3 regions of the Actinosynnema sp. CA-299493 genome follow, and region 3 is predicted to be linked to each of the others. Evidence: riboswitches for the same ligand, from Rfam matches in the RefSeq annotation. Region 3 holds a riboswitch; each other region holds the start of a gene.
The links. Region 3 has a riboswitch for S-adenosylmethionine ahead of thrC (threonine synthase). Riboswitches for the same ligand answer to the same signal wherever they lie in the genome.

Region 1 (4,127 bases), 810 kb from region 3:
ACGAGGCGCTGGACCAGATGCAGGTGGCCGACGAGGGCGCCTGGCTCTCCCACGACCGCAACATGGACGTGCCCCTCGGCGGGCTGTCGCTCGAGGTCAAGAGCCTCAAGACCATCACGCTCTACGACGGCGGCAACGAGCCGCGGCAGATCAGCACGACCGCCGTGACCGTCGAGGAGCTGCTGAAGGGCGAGAACCTGTCGCTCGGCCCCGACGACAAGCTCGGGACCGCGTTCGACCTGCGCGTCACCAACGGCGCCGAGGTCCACATCACGCGCACCGGCGTGTCGGTGATCAACGCGACGGAGGCCATCCAGCCGCCCGTCGAGGAGGTCAAGGACGACGCGCTGATGAAGGGCCAGAAAGAGGTCCTGGACCCGGGCGAGGCTGGCGAGCAGATCGTCACCTACCGCGTCACGGTGAAGAACGGCGCCGAGGTCGGCCGCGAGAAGCTGGGCGCGAAGGTCACCAAGGAGCCGAAGCCGAAGAAGGTCAAGGTCGGCACCAAGCTCCCGCCCGACGGCGCGGTCTGGGACCAGCTGGCGCAGTGCGAGGCCACCGGCAACTGGGCCATCAACACCGGCAACGGCTACTACGGCGGCCTGCAGTTCAACAAGAGCACCTGGGACGCCTACGGCGGCTCCCAGTACGCCGCGTACCCGCACCAGGCGACCCGCGAGCAGCAGATCGCCATCGCCACCAAGCTCCGCGACGCGCGCGGCGGCTACTCGGCGTGGCCCCACTGCCAGTCGAAGCTCGGACTCTCGTAACACGGCGCCGCCTCCGGCGTCGCGGCGAGGTCGCCTGGAAGTCGACGCGACCTCGCGTGGTGGTCCGGGAGCGGTGGTGTGGAGAATGGGTCCGGTGACTGAGGATTCGACGACGGCCGGGCGCGGGAGCCACCTCCTGGGCCCGGCCGACGTCCGCCGGCTGGCCGCCGAGCTGGACATCCGGCCCACGAAGAAGCTCGGGCAGAACTTCGTGCACGACCCGAACACGGTGCGGCGCATCGTGTCGGCGGCCGACCTGCGCCCGGACGACGTGGTGCTGGAGGTCGGCCCCGGGCTGGGCTCGCTGACGTTGGCGTTGCTGCCCTCCTGCCGCGCGCTGGTGGCCGTGGAGATCGACGGCGTGCTGGCCGACCGCCTGCCGGTCACCGTGGCGGAGCGGGCGCCTCAGCTGGCCGAGCGGCTGTCCGTCGTGCACGCCGACGCGATGCGCGTCACCCCCGACCAGCTCCCGGTCGCCCCGACCGCCCTGGTGGCGAACCTGCCGTACAACGTGGCCGTGCCCGTGGTGCTGCACCTGCTGGCCGTGCTGCCGTCGTTGCGCACGGGCCTGGTGATGGTGCAGTCCGAGGTGGCCGACCGGATGGCCGCCGGCCCCGGCAGCAAGGTCTACGGCGTGCCCAGCGTGAAGCTCGCCTGGTACGCCGACGCCCGCCGGGCCGGCCCCGTGCCCCGTTCGGTGTTCTGGCCCGTGCCCAACGTCGACTCGGCGCTGGTCGCGTTCGACCGCCACGAGACGCTGTCCACTGTGGATCCCAAACGGCTGTTCGCCTTGGTGGACGCGGCTTTCGCGCAACGCCGCAAGATGCTGCGCGGCGCGCTGTCCGGCTGGGCCGGCTCGGCCGCCGAGGCCCAGCGGCTGCTCGTCGCGGCCGGCGTGGACCCGGCGGTGCGCGGCGAACAACTGGCCGTCGGTGACTTCATCCGGATAGCCGAGGTCGCCTCCACTCGGTAGTCGTTGATCTTTCGGCCGAAAGTGTGATTTGCCGGACGATCCTGTTTCGGGCTTGCGTCAGCCGGTCCTGGTCAGGTCTACTCGTGGTGCCATCCCGAGCGGCCGAGAGACCTGGCTCTACGACGCCGCAGCAACCACCCCTCCACGGGGGCAGGTGCTTCCGCCAGGAACGATGGAGGATCACGTGCCCAGGATGCGAACGCTCACCCGCCGGCGGGTCGTCGACCACGGCCGCCGGACCTCGTCGGCCTGTCGCAGCCGCTGACCAGCCGCAGGCACCTCGAATCCCCGAGTCCTTCACCCAGGACACCTTTCCGAGCTGAGCCGTCGGTCACGCACGCCATGAGCGTGTGCTGCCGCATGCCGTCGTGGAGCGAAAACGTGATCACTGTCGAGAACCTCACCAAGACCTTCCCCGGGAGTACCGGGCAGGTTCGCGCGCTGGACGGCGTGAACCTGGACGTCGCCGCGGGCACCGTGCTCGGCGTCGTCGGCCCCAGCGGGGCGGGCAAGTCCACCCTGGCCCGGTGCGTCGCGCTCCTGGAGCGCCCCGACAGCGGCGCGATCCGCGTCGACGGCACCGACCTCGTCTCGCTCGACGGCACCGCGCTGCGCGCCGCCCGCCGGCAGATCGGCGTTGTGCCGCAAGGGGATTCCCTGCTGCGCCAGCGCACCGCCGCGGGCAACGTCGCGCTGCCGCTGGAAGCCGCGGGCGTGGCCGGGCCCCAGCGCCGCACCCGCGTCGCCGAACTCCTCGACCTCGTCGGCCTGACCGACAAGGCCGGCTCGTACCCCGACCAGCTCTCCGGCGGGCAGCGCCAGCGGATCGCGGTCGCGCGGGCGCTCGCCGCGTCGCCGTCCGTGCTGCTGGCCGACGAGCCGACCTCCGCGCTCGACCCCGACACCACCGGCTCCGTGCTCGCCGTGCTCGACCGGGCGCGCGCCGAGCTCGGCGTGACGGTGCTCGTGGTCACGCACGACATGGGCGTGGTCCGGAAGATCTGCGACGACGTCGCGGTGCTGGAGGACGGCCGCGTGGTGGAGCACGGCAAGGTGCTCGACCTGGTGTCGGACGCCGCGAGCCGCACCGCCGCGTCGCTGTTGCCGGCCGTCGACCAGAACCCGGCCCTGGAAGGCTCGTTCGACCGGGTCGCGGACGTGGTGCTGATCGGCTTCGCCGCCGTGGGCGCGCTGCTGCCGGAGGCCACCAGCCGGTTCGGCGTGGAGCTGAACCTGCTCGGCGGCGGCCTGACCAGGCTGGGCGAGACCCCCGTGGCGCGGTTCCGCGTCGGGCTGAAGGGCGAGCGCGCCGACTCGGCGCTGGAGTGGATCTCGGAAGCGGGCGGCTCGGTGCGCCGGACCCTCTCGGGTCCTCAGGGAGTAGCTGCGTGAGGTCCGCAACACCCTGGTCCATCGTGTTCGACGACCTGCTGGTCGCCACCGGCGAGACGTTGTACATGGTGGTCGTCTCCACCCTGATCGCGGTGCTGCTCGGAGCGCCCGTCGGCATCTGGCTCCAGCTCACCGCTCCCGGTGGGCTGAAGCCCCGGCCGGTGTTGCACAAGGTGCTCGGGTTCGTCGTCGACCTCGGCCGTTCCATGCCGTTCCTGGTCCTGCTGGTGGTGCTGACCTCGCTGACGAGGCTGCTGCTGGGCAGCACCATCGGGCCGACGGCGGCCATCGTGCCGCTCGCCGTGGGCGCGATCCCGTTCGTCGGCAGGCTGGTCCAGAACGTGCTGGCCGAGGTGCACGTGTCGGTGGTCGAGGCCGCCGTCACCACCGGTTCGTCCACGCTGCGGATCGTGCGCAGCGTGCTGCTCCGCGAGTCGTTGCCCGCCCTGGTCAACGCCATCGGCGTGACCGCGATCGCGCTGCTGGGCTACTCGGCGATGGCCGGGGTGGTCGGCGGCGGAGGGCTCGGCGACCTCGCCGTGCGCATGGGCTACCAGCGGTTCAACGACCGCTACCTGTGGAGCACGGTCGTCGTGCTGGCGGTCATCGCCACCACGATCCAGTTCACCACCAACCGCGTGGCCCGCGGCGTCGACCGCCGCCGCACCGCGTCCGTCTGATCGTCTTTCTCCTCACCTAAGGAATGAAATGCGTATTCGTGCTGCCCTGCTGGCCGTGCTGCTGACCGCGGTGGGCTGCGGTAGTGGCGACACCGGCGCCGCGTCCGACCCGGCCGCGCCGCTCAAGGTGGGTGTGAGCCCGGTGCCGCACGCCCAGGTCCTCCAGTACGTCGCGGACAACCTGGCCGCGGCCAAGGGGCTCAAGGTCGAGATCGTCGAGTTCACCGACTACGTGCAGCCGAACACGGCGCTGGTGGACGGGTCGCTGGACGCGAACTACTTCCAGACCGTGCCGTACCTGGACACGTTCAA
Region 2 (4,127 bases), 3.1 Mb from region 3:
GCCGCGGCCGTGTTCAGCGTGTTGCGCGGGGTGGGCGTGGGCAAGCGGCTCATCGGCTCGTTGGAGCTGGAGTCCGGCATCAACGACGCGCCGGTCTACATCGCCGTCGTGCTGCTCGCCGCTCCGGACCCGATCTCGTGGACCGCGCCGCTGCTGATGGGCTACGAGCTGATCGCGGGCGCGGTGATCGGTGTCGTGCTCGGCTGGCTCGGCGGCGTCGGCCTGCGCGGCGCCGCACTGCCCGCCACCGGCCTGTACCCGCTGGCCACGGTCGCGGTGTGCCTGCTCGCCTACACCGTCGGCGACCTCGCGCACGCGTCCGGCTTCCTGGCCGTCTACATCGCCGCCCTCGTGCTCGGCAACGCCCGCCTGCCGCACCGGGCGGACACCCTCTCGTTCGCCGAGGGCCTGGGCTGGATCGCGCAGATCGGCCTGTTCGTGCTGCTCGGCCTGTACGCGTCGCCGGGACGGCTGCTCGACGCGCTGGTGCCCGCGCTGGTGGCGGGCGCGGTGCTGGTGCTGCTCGCCCGGCCGCTGTCGGTGCTGTTCGCGGCGCTGCCGTTCCGGGTGCCGTGGCGGGAGCAGGTGTTCATCTCGTGGTCCGGGCTGCGCGGCGCCGTGCCGATCGTGTTCGCCCTGATCCCGCTGATCCAGGGCGTCCAGGGGGCGCAGCAGCTCGTCGACGCGGTGTTCGTGCTGGTCGTCGTGCTGACCTTGGTGCAGGGCACGTCCCTGCCGTGGCTGGCCAAGTGGTTGGGGCTGGTCAAGTCCGGCGAGGCGCACGAGGTGCAGGTCGACTCGTCGGCGCTGGACGACCTCGGCGCGGAGCTGCTCCAGGTGCGCATCCAAACCGGCTCCAAGCTGCACGGCGTGTACCTGTCGGAGCTGCGGCTGCCGCCGGGCTCGTCGGTGAGCCTCGTGGTGCGCGACGACAACGGGTTCACGCCGCAGCCGACGACCCGGTTGCAGGTGCACGACCAGTTGCTGGTGGTGTGCACCGAGGCCATGCGCACGGCGACCGAGGACCGCATCCGGGCCGTCGACCGGGCGGGCCGGTTCGCGCGCTGGAAGGGCGACGTCGGCCGGCCGTGACGCTCCCCGGTCGAGGCGCCGGCCCGTGCGTGGCGCTCCCAGGATGTGAACGCCACTCGACGGCGGCGCGCGCGACGGGCTAACGTCGAGGCGAAGGTCATGAGTGCCAGCGCTAAGCCCAGGCTTGCTGGCCGGCAACCCTCCTACCGCGGTGGGGTGCCCCTGGTGAGGACCTGGCCTGGCGCGCAGGGCGCCCGGCAAGCGCGGGCCCCTCTCCGACGGGTGCCCCGGGACCCCCGGAGGGCGTCATGACGATCGCAGTTCCCGTCACCACCACCACCACCACCACCGCTGCTCTGCCCCGCGTCGTCGGCGCGTCGCTGCGCGTGCCGCTGGTCACCGGTGAGCGCGTGGAGTACGCCAACCTCGACCACGCGGCCAGCGCGCCCTGTCTGGAGCAGGTCCGCGACGCGGTGGACGAGGTGCTGCCCTGGTACGCCAGCGTGCACCGGGGCGCGGGCTTCGCCTCGCAGGTCAGCACCAAGGTCTACGAGCAGGCCCGCTCGTCGGTCCGGCGGTTCCTCAACGCCCGCGACAGCGACGCCGTGGTGTTCGCCCGCAACACGACCGACGCGCTGAACCTGCTGGCCAGGAGCCTGCCGAGGCACACCTCCGTGATCCTGTTCGACACCGAGCACCACGCCGCGCTGCTGCCGTGGCGCGGCCCGAACGTGCGCCGGCTGCGCACGCCCGCCTCACCCGACCAGGCCGTGCTGGAGCTGGACCGGGCGCTGCGCGAGGCGCCGGTCGGCCCCCGGCTGGTCGTGGTGACCGGCGCGTCCAACGTGACCGGCGAGATCTGGCCGGTGGCCGAGCTGTCCCGGGTGGCCCGCCGGCACGGCGCCCGGATCGCCCTGGACGCCGCCCAGCTCGCGCCGCACCGGCCGGTGGACGTGCGCGCCCTGGACGTGGACTACACCGTGCTGTCGGGGCACAAGATCTACGCGCCGTTCGGCGCGGGTGTGCTGGTCGGCCGGTCGGACTGGTTGCAGGCCGCCGAGCCGTACCTGGTCGGCGGCGGTGCGACGGCCCGCGTCACCGACCACGGCGACCGGCTGGGCGTGGCCTGGTCGGCGGTGCCCGAGCGGCACGAGGCGGGCACGCCGAACGTGGTGGGCGTGCACGCGCTGGCCGTGGCGTGCGACGTGCTGGGCAGGCACTGGGAGCAGACCACCGCGCACGAGCGCGTGCTGCTGGCGAGGCTGCGGGAAGGTCTGGCGACCGTTCCCGGCGCGCACGAGCTGACGCTGTTCGGCTCGGACCGGGACCGCGTGGGTGTGGTGAGCTTCACCGTCGGCGGTCAGGACGCCGGCTACCTGGCCGCCGCGCTGTCCGCCGAGCACGGCATCGGCGTGCGTGACGGCGCGTTCTGCGCCCACGTGGCCGTGCACCGACTCACCCACGGCGAACGCGCGCTGCGCGCGTCGATCGGGCTGGGCACCACCGAGGAGCACGTGGACCGGTTCGTGGCCGCGTTGCGGGCGCTCGTGGTCGAGGGCTCGCGGTGGGAGTACGAGCTCCGCGACGGCCGCTGGACGCCGTTGGACGACCAGCGCGCGCTCCCGCCGTTCCTGCGCTGACTCCGATGCTGGACAATGGCCCGGTGAGCACCGATCCCAACACCGAGCCGGACACGCCGGACGAGCCGGACGCACCGCTGCCGAAGCGACGGGTCCTGCTGCTGGCCGTCATCGCGCCGCTGGTGTTGGCGCTCGACCTGGTCAGCAAGATCATCGCGGTGGAGAACCTGGAGGGGCGCGACCCCGTCGAGCTGCTCGGCGGCCTGCTGTACCTGCCGCTGATCCGCAACACCGGCGCCGCGTTCGGCCTGGCCGAGGGCTGGACGGTGATCCTCGCCCTGATCGCGGCCGGTGTGGTCGTGTTCATCCTGTGGATCGCCCGCCGGCTGCGGTCGGTCGGCTGGGCCATCGGCCTCGGCCTCGTCCTCGGCGGCGCGATGGGCAACCTGACCGACCGGATCTTCCGCGCCCCCGGCCCGCTGCGCGGCGGCGTGGTCGACTTCATCTCGGTGCTCGACCCGTGGGGCAACTTCTTCCCCGTGTTCAACCTCGCGGACTCCGCCATCTGCGTGGGCGGTGGCGTGATCGTGCTGATGGCGTTGCTCCAGCGCGACTACGACGGCACCCGCGTGGAGAAGAAGTCCACTGAGAAGAAGGCTGGCGCATGAGCGGCGACTACCGAACCCTTCCCGTGCCCGAGGGCTTGGACGGGATGAGGGTCGACGCAGGTCTGGCCAAGCTCCTCGGCCTGTCTCGCACCGTGGTGGTCGCGTTGACCGAATCGGGTGACGTCGTGCTCGACGGGCAGCCCGCCGGCAAGTCGGACCGCCTGGTCGCGGGCTCCGTGCTGGAGGTCACCCTCCCCGAGCCCGAACGCCCGGTGCAGGTGCAGGCCGTGCCCGTGGAGGGCCTGATCGTCCTGCACGAGGACGACGACGTGATCGTGGTCGACAAGCCGGTCGGCGTGGCCGTGCACCCCAGCCCCGGCTGGACCGGTCCGACCGTCGTCGGCGGCCTGGCCGCGGCGGGCATCCGGATCGCCACGTCGGGCGCGGCCGAGCGGCAGGGCGTCGTGCACCGGCTGGACGTCGGCACGACCGGCGTCATGGTCGTGGCCAAGAGCGAGCACGCCTACTCGGCGTTGAAGCACGCGTTCAAGGAGCGCACGGTCGACAAGCTCTACCACGCGCTCGTGCAGGGCCACCCGGACCCGATCAAGGGCACCATCGACGCGCCGATCGACCGGCACCCCAAGCACGACTACAAGTTCGCCGTGATGGCCAACGGCAAGCCGAGCATCACGCACTACGAGGTGGTGGAGGCGTTCCGCGCCGCGTCGCTGCTCGACGTGCACCTGGAGACCGGCCGCACGCACCAGATCCGGGTGCACTTCTCCGCGTTGCGGCACCCATGCGTCGGTGACATCACCTACGGCGCGGACCCGGTGCTGGCCAAGCGCCTCGGCGTCACGCGGCAGTGGCTGCACGCCCGCACGCTCGGCTTCCACCACCCGGC
Region 3 (4,127 bases):
ACACGACCCTGGCCGCAGATGCTCACCGCCTGGCGCGTGGTCACCGAACCGGTCGGCCCGCACGTCCTGCCGGAGCTGACCGCCTTCCCCCGGACGGGGTGGCTGCGCTCCTCCCGGATCGCCCTGTGACCACAACGGCAGACGGGAGGCACCGATGAGACGAGCGGCAGCCGAGGTGACAGCCGCGACGCGACCGAGGTGGCCGGCACTCGGCCGATCACCGCCGATCCGGCCGCCGGCGGGCTGACCGGGGCCGTTCCCGCCTGAGGCCGAGAACCACGGGAACCGTGGCCTCAGGCGGGAACGGGCGGTGCGGGGTCAGTCCTGGAGGGCCTTCATGACGGCCTCGGCCGACGGCGGGACGTTGGCGCGGGGGCCGACGCGGTCGCCGAGGGCGTCCAGGGTCTTGAGGCCGTCGCCGGTGATCAGGAGCACCGTCTCGCCGTCCGGGTCCAGCTGACCGGTCTCGATGAGCTTCTTCGCGGTCGCGACGGTGACGCCGCCGGCGGTCTCGGCGAAGATGCCCTCGGTCCGGGCCAGGAGGCGGATGCCCTCGACGACCTCTTCGTCGGTGACGTCCTCGATCGCGCCGTTGGTGCGGCGGACGGCGTCCAGCACGTAGGGGCCGTCGGCGGGGGCGCCGATCGCCAGCGACTTGGCGATGGTGTCCGGGCGGACCGGGGTGACCACGTCGTGGCCCGCCTTGAAGGCGGCCGCGACGGGGGAGCAGCCGGTGGCCTGCGCGCCGAACACGCGGTACGGGGTCTGCTCGACCAGGTCGAGCTCGCCCAGCTCGCGGAAGGCCTTGTCGACCTTGGTCAGCTGCGAGCCGGACGCGATGGGCACCACGATCTGGTCGGGCAGCCGCCAGCCGAGCTGTTCGGCGACCTCGTACCCGAGCGTCTTGGAGCCCTCGGCGTAGTAGGGGCGGACGTTGACGTTGACGAACGCCCAGTCCTCGTGCTCGGCGGCCAGTTCCTGTGCCAGCCGGTTCACGTCGTCGTAGTTGCCGTCGACGGTGATCAGGTTGCCGCCGTAGACGGCGGTCATGAGGATCTTCGCCCGCTCCAGCGTGGACGGCACCAGGACCACCGACTGCCAGCCCGCGCGGGCGGCGGCGGCGGCGACGGCGTTGGCCAGGTTGCCGGTGGAGGGGCAGGCCAGGACCTTGAAGCCGAGCTCGCGGGCGGCGGCGAGGGCGACACCGACCACGCGGTCCTTGAACGAGTGGGTCGGGTTGCCGGTGTCGTCCTTCACCCACACCTTGCGGACGCCGAGGGCCTTGGCGAGGCGGTCGGCCTCGACCAGGCGGGTGCCGCCGGGATTGGTGTTGGGGTGCGACTCGACGGTGGTCGGCACGGGGAGCAGGCCGCGGTAGCGCCAGATCGACCGGGGGCCCGCCTCGATGTCCTCGCGACGGATCCGACCGAAGTCGTAGGCCACTTCCAGCGGCCCAAAACACTCGAGACAGGCGTACTCGGCGGCGAGCGGCGTCTGGTGGCCGCATTCACGACACGACAGCGCACGGGCAGGACCGAGGTCGAAGGAGGTGGTGGCCGAGGGCACACTGACAGCAGTCATCGCGAGGTATCTCCTCATCTTTCCCGCGCACCGCGGGTCGGAATTGGCACCGTGATCGCCAGCGGACGCTGTGCGACGGGTTGCCGGGGCTTCTACGGGCCGATCCCTCTGCCCCTCTGGATGAGCGGTATTCAGTTGTGCCTCTCAACCTACGTCACGATCCCGACCCTCAGCCAGCGACGTCCACCATCCGGACGTCTGCCGCCCGTGGGAGGATCGCGCCGTGAGTGCGCCCGCTGACATGCCCGACGCCGTGCACCTGATCATCGGCGAGGAGGAGTTGCTGGTCGAGCGCGCGGTGCGCGGTGCGTTGGCGGCGGCACGGAAAATCGATTCGCAGGCCGACCTGACCCGCGTCCGCGTGACCGATCTCACCCCGCCTGAGCTGGCGGAACTGGTGAGCCCGTCGCTGTTCGCCGAGGGCCGGGTGGTCGCGCTGGAGGCCGCGCAGGAGTGCGGCAAGGAGATCGCCGACGCGGTTCTCGGCTACGCCAAGGCCCCGGCGGACGGGGTGACGGTGGTGGTCGTCCACAGTGGCGGCGGGCGCAGCAAGGCGGCCAAGGAGCTGCCCGCGGCGCTGCGCAAGGCCGGCGCCCGCGTGACCGAGTGCCCCAAGATCACCAAGGCGGCGGACCGCGAAGCGTTCGTGCGCAACGAGATCCGCGCGGCCGGTGGCGGCAAGGCCGACCCGGAGGCCGTGGCGGTGCTGATCGAGGCGGTGGGGTCGGACCTGCGCGAGTTGGCGGCGGCGGCCTCGCAGCTCGTCGCCGACACGGGCGGCAAGGTCGACGCCGAGGCGGTTCGCCGCTACCACCGCGGCCGGGCCGAGGTGACCGGGTTCGCGGTCGCGGAGAAAGCCGTGATGGGCGACCGGGCCGGTGCGCTGGAGGCGTTGCGGTGGGCGATCCAGCTCGGTGTGCCGCACGTGCTGGTCGCCGACGCGCTGGCCGACGCGGTGCGCACGGTCGCGCGGGTGTCCGCGGTGGGCCGGGGTGACCCGTTCAAGCTGGCGGGCGAGCTGGGCATGCCGCCGTGGAAGGTGAAGAAGGCCCAGGGTCAGTCGCGTGGCTGGGAGGAGCGGGGGCTCGCGGCGGCGATGACGGTGGTCGCGGACCTGAACGCCGACGTCAAGGGCGTCGCCGCCGACTCGGGCTACGCCCTGGAACGCGCGGTGCTGAAGATCGTCGCCGCCCAAGGCCGCCGCTGAGCGCGAGGCTGCCGGACCGCCACCGATCGCACCGATCGCCGGTTGACCGGCCGAGGCTGCCGGGTCACTGACACCGCCGGGTCGCCGGGGTGCGGGGTGCCGAGGTGCTGGCCGCTGGGGCCGGGGTGCTGAGTGAGGCTGCTGGGCACTGACGGCTTGGGGCCGGGGTGCTGGGCGGGCGGCCGGGCCGCTCACTGCTGGGTGCCGGCTGTGAGGCTGTCGGCTGTGGAGCGTGCCGCTGCTGGGCGCTGGCCGCAGGACCCCGCCGGTTGCGGAGGAGTGGAGACGTGAAGTGCCGCCCACCCCGGCGCGGGGTGGGCGGCACTGTCAGCGTGAAGACCAGATCAGATCTGGTTGGCGCGCCGCGCCAGCGCCGACTTCTTGTTGGCGGCCTGGTTGGAGTGGATCACTCCCTTGGAGACGGCCTTGTCGAGCTTGCGGGACGCGTCCTGCGCCAGCGCGACGGCCTTCTCCTTGTCACCGGCCTCGGCGGCCTCACGGAACTTGCGGATGGCGGTCTTGAGGGACGACTTGACGGCCTTGTTGCGCAGGCGCGCCTTCTCGTTCGTCTTGATCCGCTTCATCTGGGACTTGATGTTCGCCACGCGAAAGCCACCTTTTCCTCGGTCTCGGAGTCGCACCGCGCTTGTCACCGGCTCCGCCCCACGAGGGGACGGGTTTCCTCCACAGCGGAATGCCGCGCGGGTACGACCGAGAAGGTTATCAGGGCAGCTCACCGCACCGTGAATCGAGCCCTCCCGTCGCCGACCACGACCTCGTAGTCGCCCCTGGCGACCTCGGGCTTGCCCGAGCCGTCCATGTCGCCCGCCGTCACCGCGAGCCGCTGCACGTCGAACGTCACCTCGACCGCCCGCTGCTCGCCCGCCTTCAACGCCACCCGCGTGAAGCCGACCAGGCGCTGCGGCGGCGTGAGCACCTTGCTCACGGGCTGGTGCACGTACACCGGCACGACGAGCGCGCCGTCACGCGCACCGGTGTTGGCGACGGTCACCGTCACCTTCACCTGGTCGTCCCGCCGCACCTCCGCCGACCTCAGCACGGGCGCGGACGTGGTGAACGTCGTGTAGGACAGGCCGTGCCCGAACGCGAACGCCGGGTCGTAGGCCGAGCTGGGCGAGGTGTTCGCGCCACGCACCTGGTCGTAGGAGAACGGCTGGTCGCCGACCGTCTTCGGCCACGACACCGGCAGCTTGCCGCTCGGGTTCACCGCGCCGAACAGCACGTCGGCGATCGCGCCGCCGCCCTCGGAGCCGGGCAGCCAGCCCGCGACCAGCGCCGGCGCGTCCGCCACCGTGCCGAGCACCTGCGGACGGCCGGT

Region 1: another riboswitch for S-adenosylmethionine. It lies ahead of ACQPYE_RS03575 (methionine ABC transporter ATP-binding protein); the one in region 3 lies ahead of thrC (threonine synthase).
Region 2: another riboswitch for S-adenosylmethionine. It lies ahead of ACQPYE_RS32900 (aminotransferase class V-fold PLP-dependent enzyme); the one in region 3 lies ahead of thrC (threonine synthase).

The regions. Positions count from the first base shown of each region.
Region 1 covers NZ_CP191993.1:711,936-716,062, forward strand. Annotated here, with positions in the region: gene ACQPYE_RS03565 (resuscitation-promoting factor) at 1-770, shown strand, start outside; gene rsmA (16S rRNA (adenine(1518)-N(6)/adenine(1519)-N(6))-dimethyltransferase RsmA) at 865-1,743, shown strand; SAM riboswitch class I at 1,830-1,922, shown strand; gene ACQPYE_RS03575 (methionine ABC transporter ATP-binding protein) at 2,125-3,135, shown strand; gene ACQPYE_RS03580 (methionine ABC transporter permease) at 3,132-3,815, shown strand; gene ACQPYE_RS03585 (MetQ/NlpA family ABC transporter substrate-binding protein) at 3,844-4,127, shown strand, end outside.
Region 2 covers NZ_CP191993.1:7,775,039-7,779,165, reverse strand. Annotated here, with positions in the region: gene ACQPYE_RS32905 (potassium/proton antiporter) at 1-1,092, shown strand, start outside; SAM riboswitch class IV at 1,188-1,302, shown strand; gene ACQPYE_RS32900 (aminotransferase class V-fold PLP-dependent enzyme) at 1,341-2,672, shown strand; gene lspA (signal peptidase II) at 2,696-3,280, shown strand; gene ACQPYE_RS32890 (RluA family pseudouridine synthase) at 3,277-4,127, shown strand, end outside.
Region 3 covers NZ_CP191993.1:1,518,678-1,522,804, forward strand. Annotated here, with positions in the region: gene ACQPYE_RS07245 (DNA internalization-related competence protein ComEC/Rec2) at 1-158, shown strand, start outside; gene thrC (threonine synthase) at 319-1,581, opposite strand; SAM riboswitch class I at 1,593-1,708, opposite strand; gene holA (DNA polymerase III subunit delta) at 1,805-2,788, shown strand; gene rpsT (30S ribosomal protein S20) at 3,133-3,393, opposite strand; gene ACQPYE_RS07265 (glycoside hydrolase family 3 N-terminal domain-containing protein) at 3,522-4,127, opposite strand, start outside.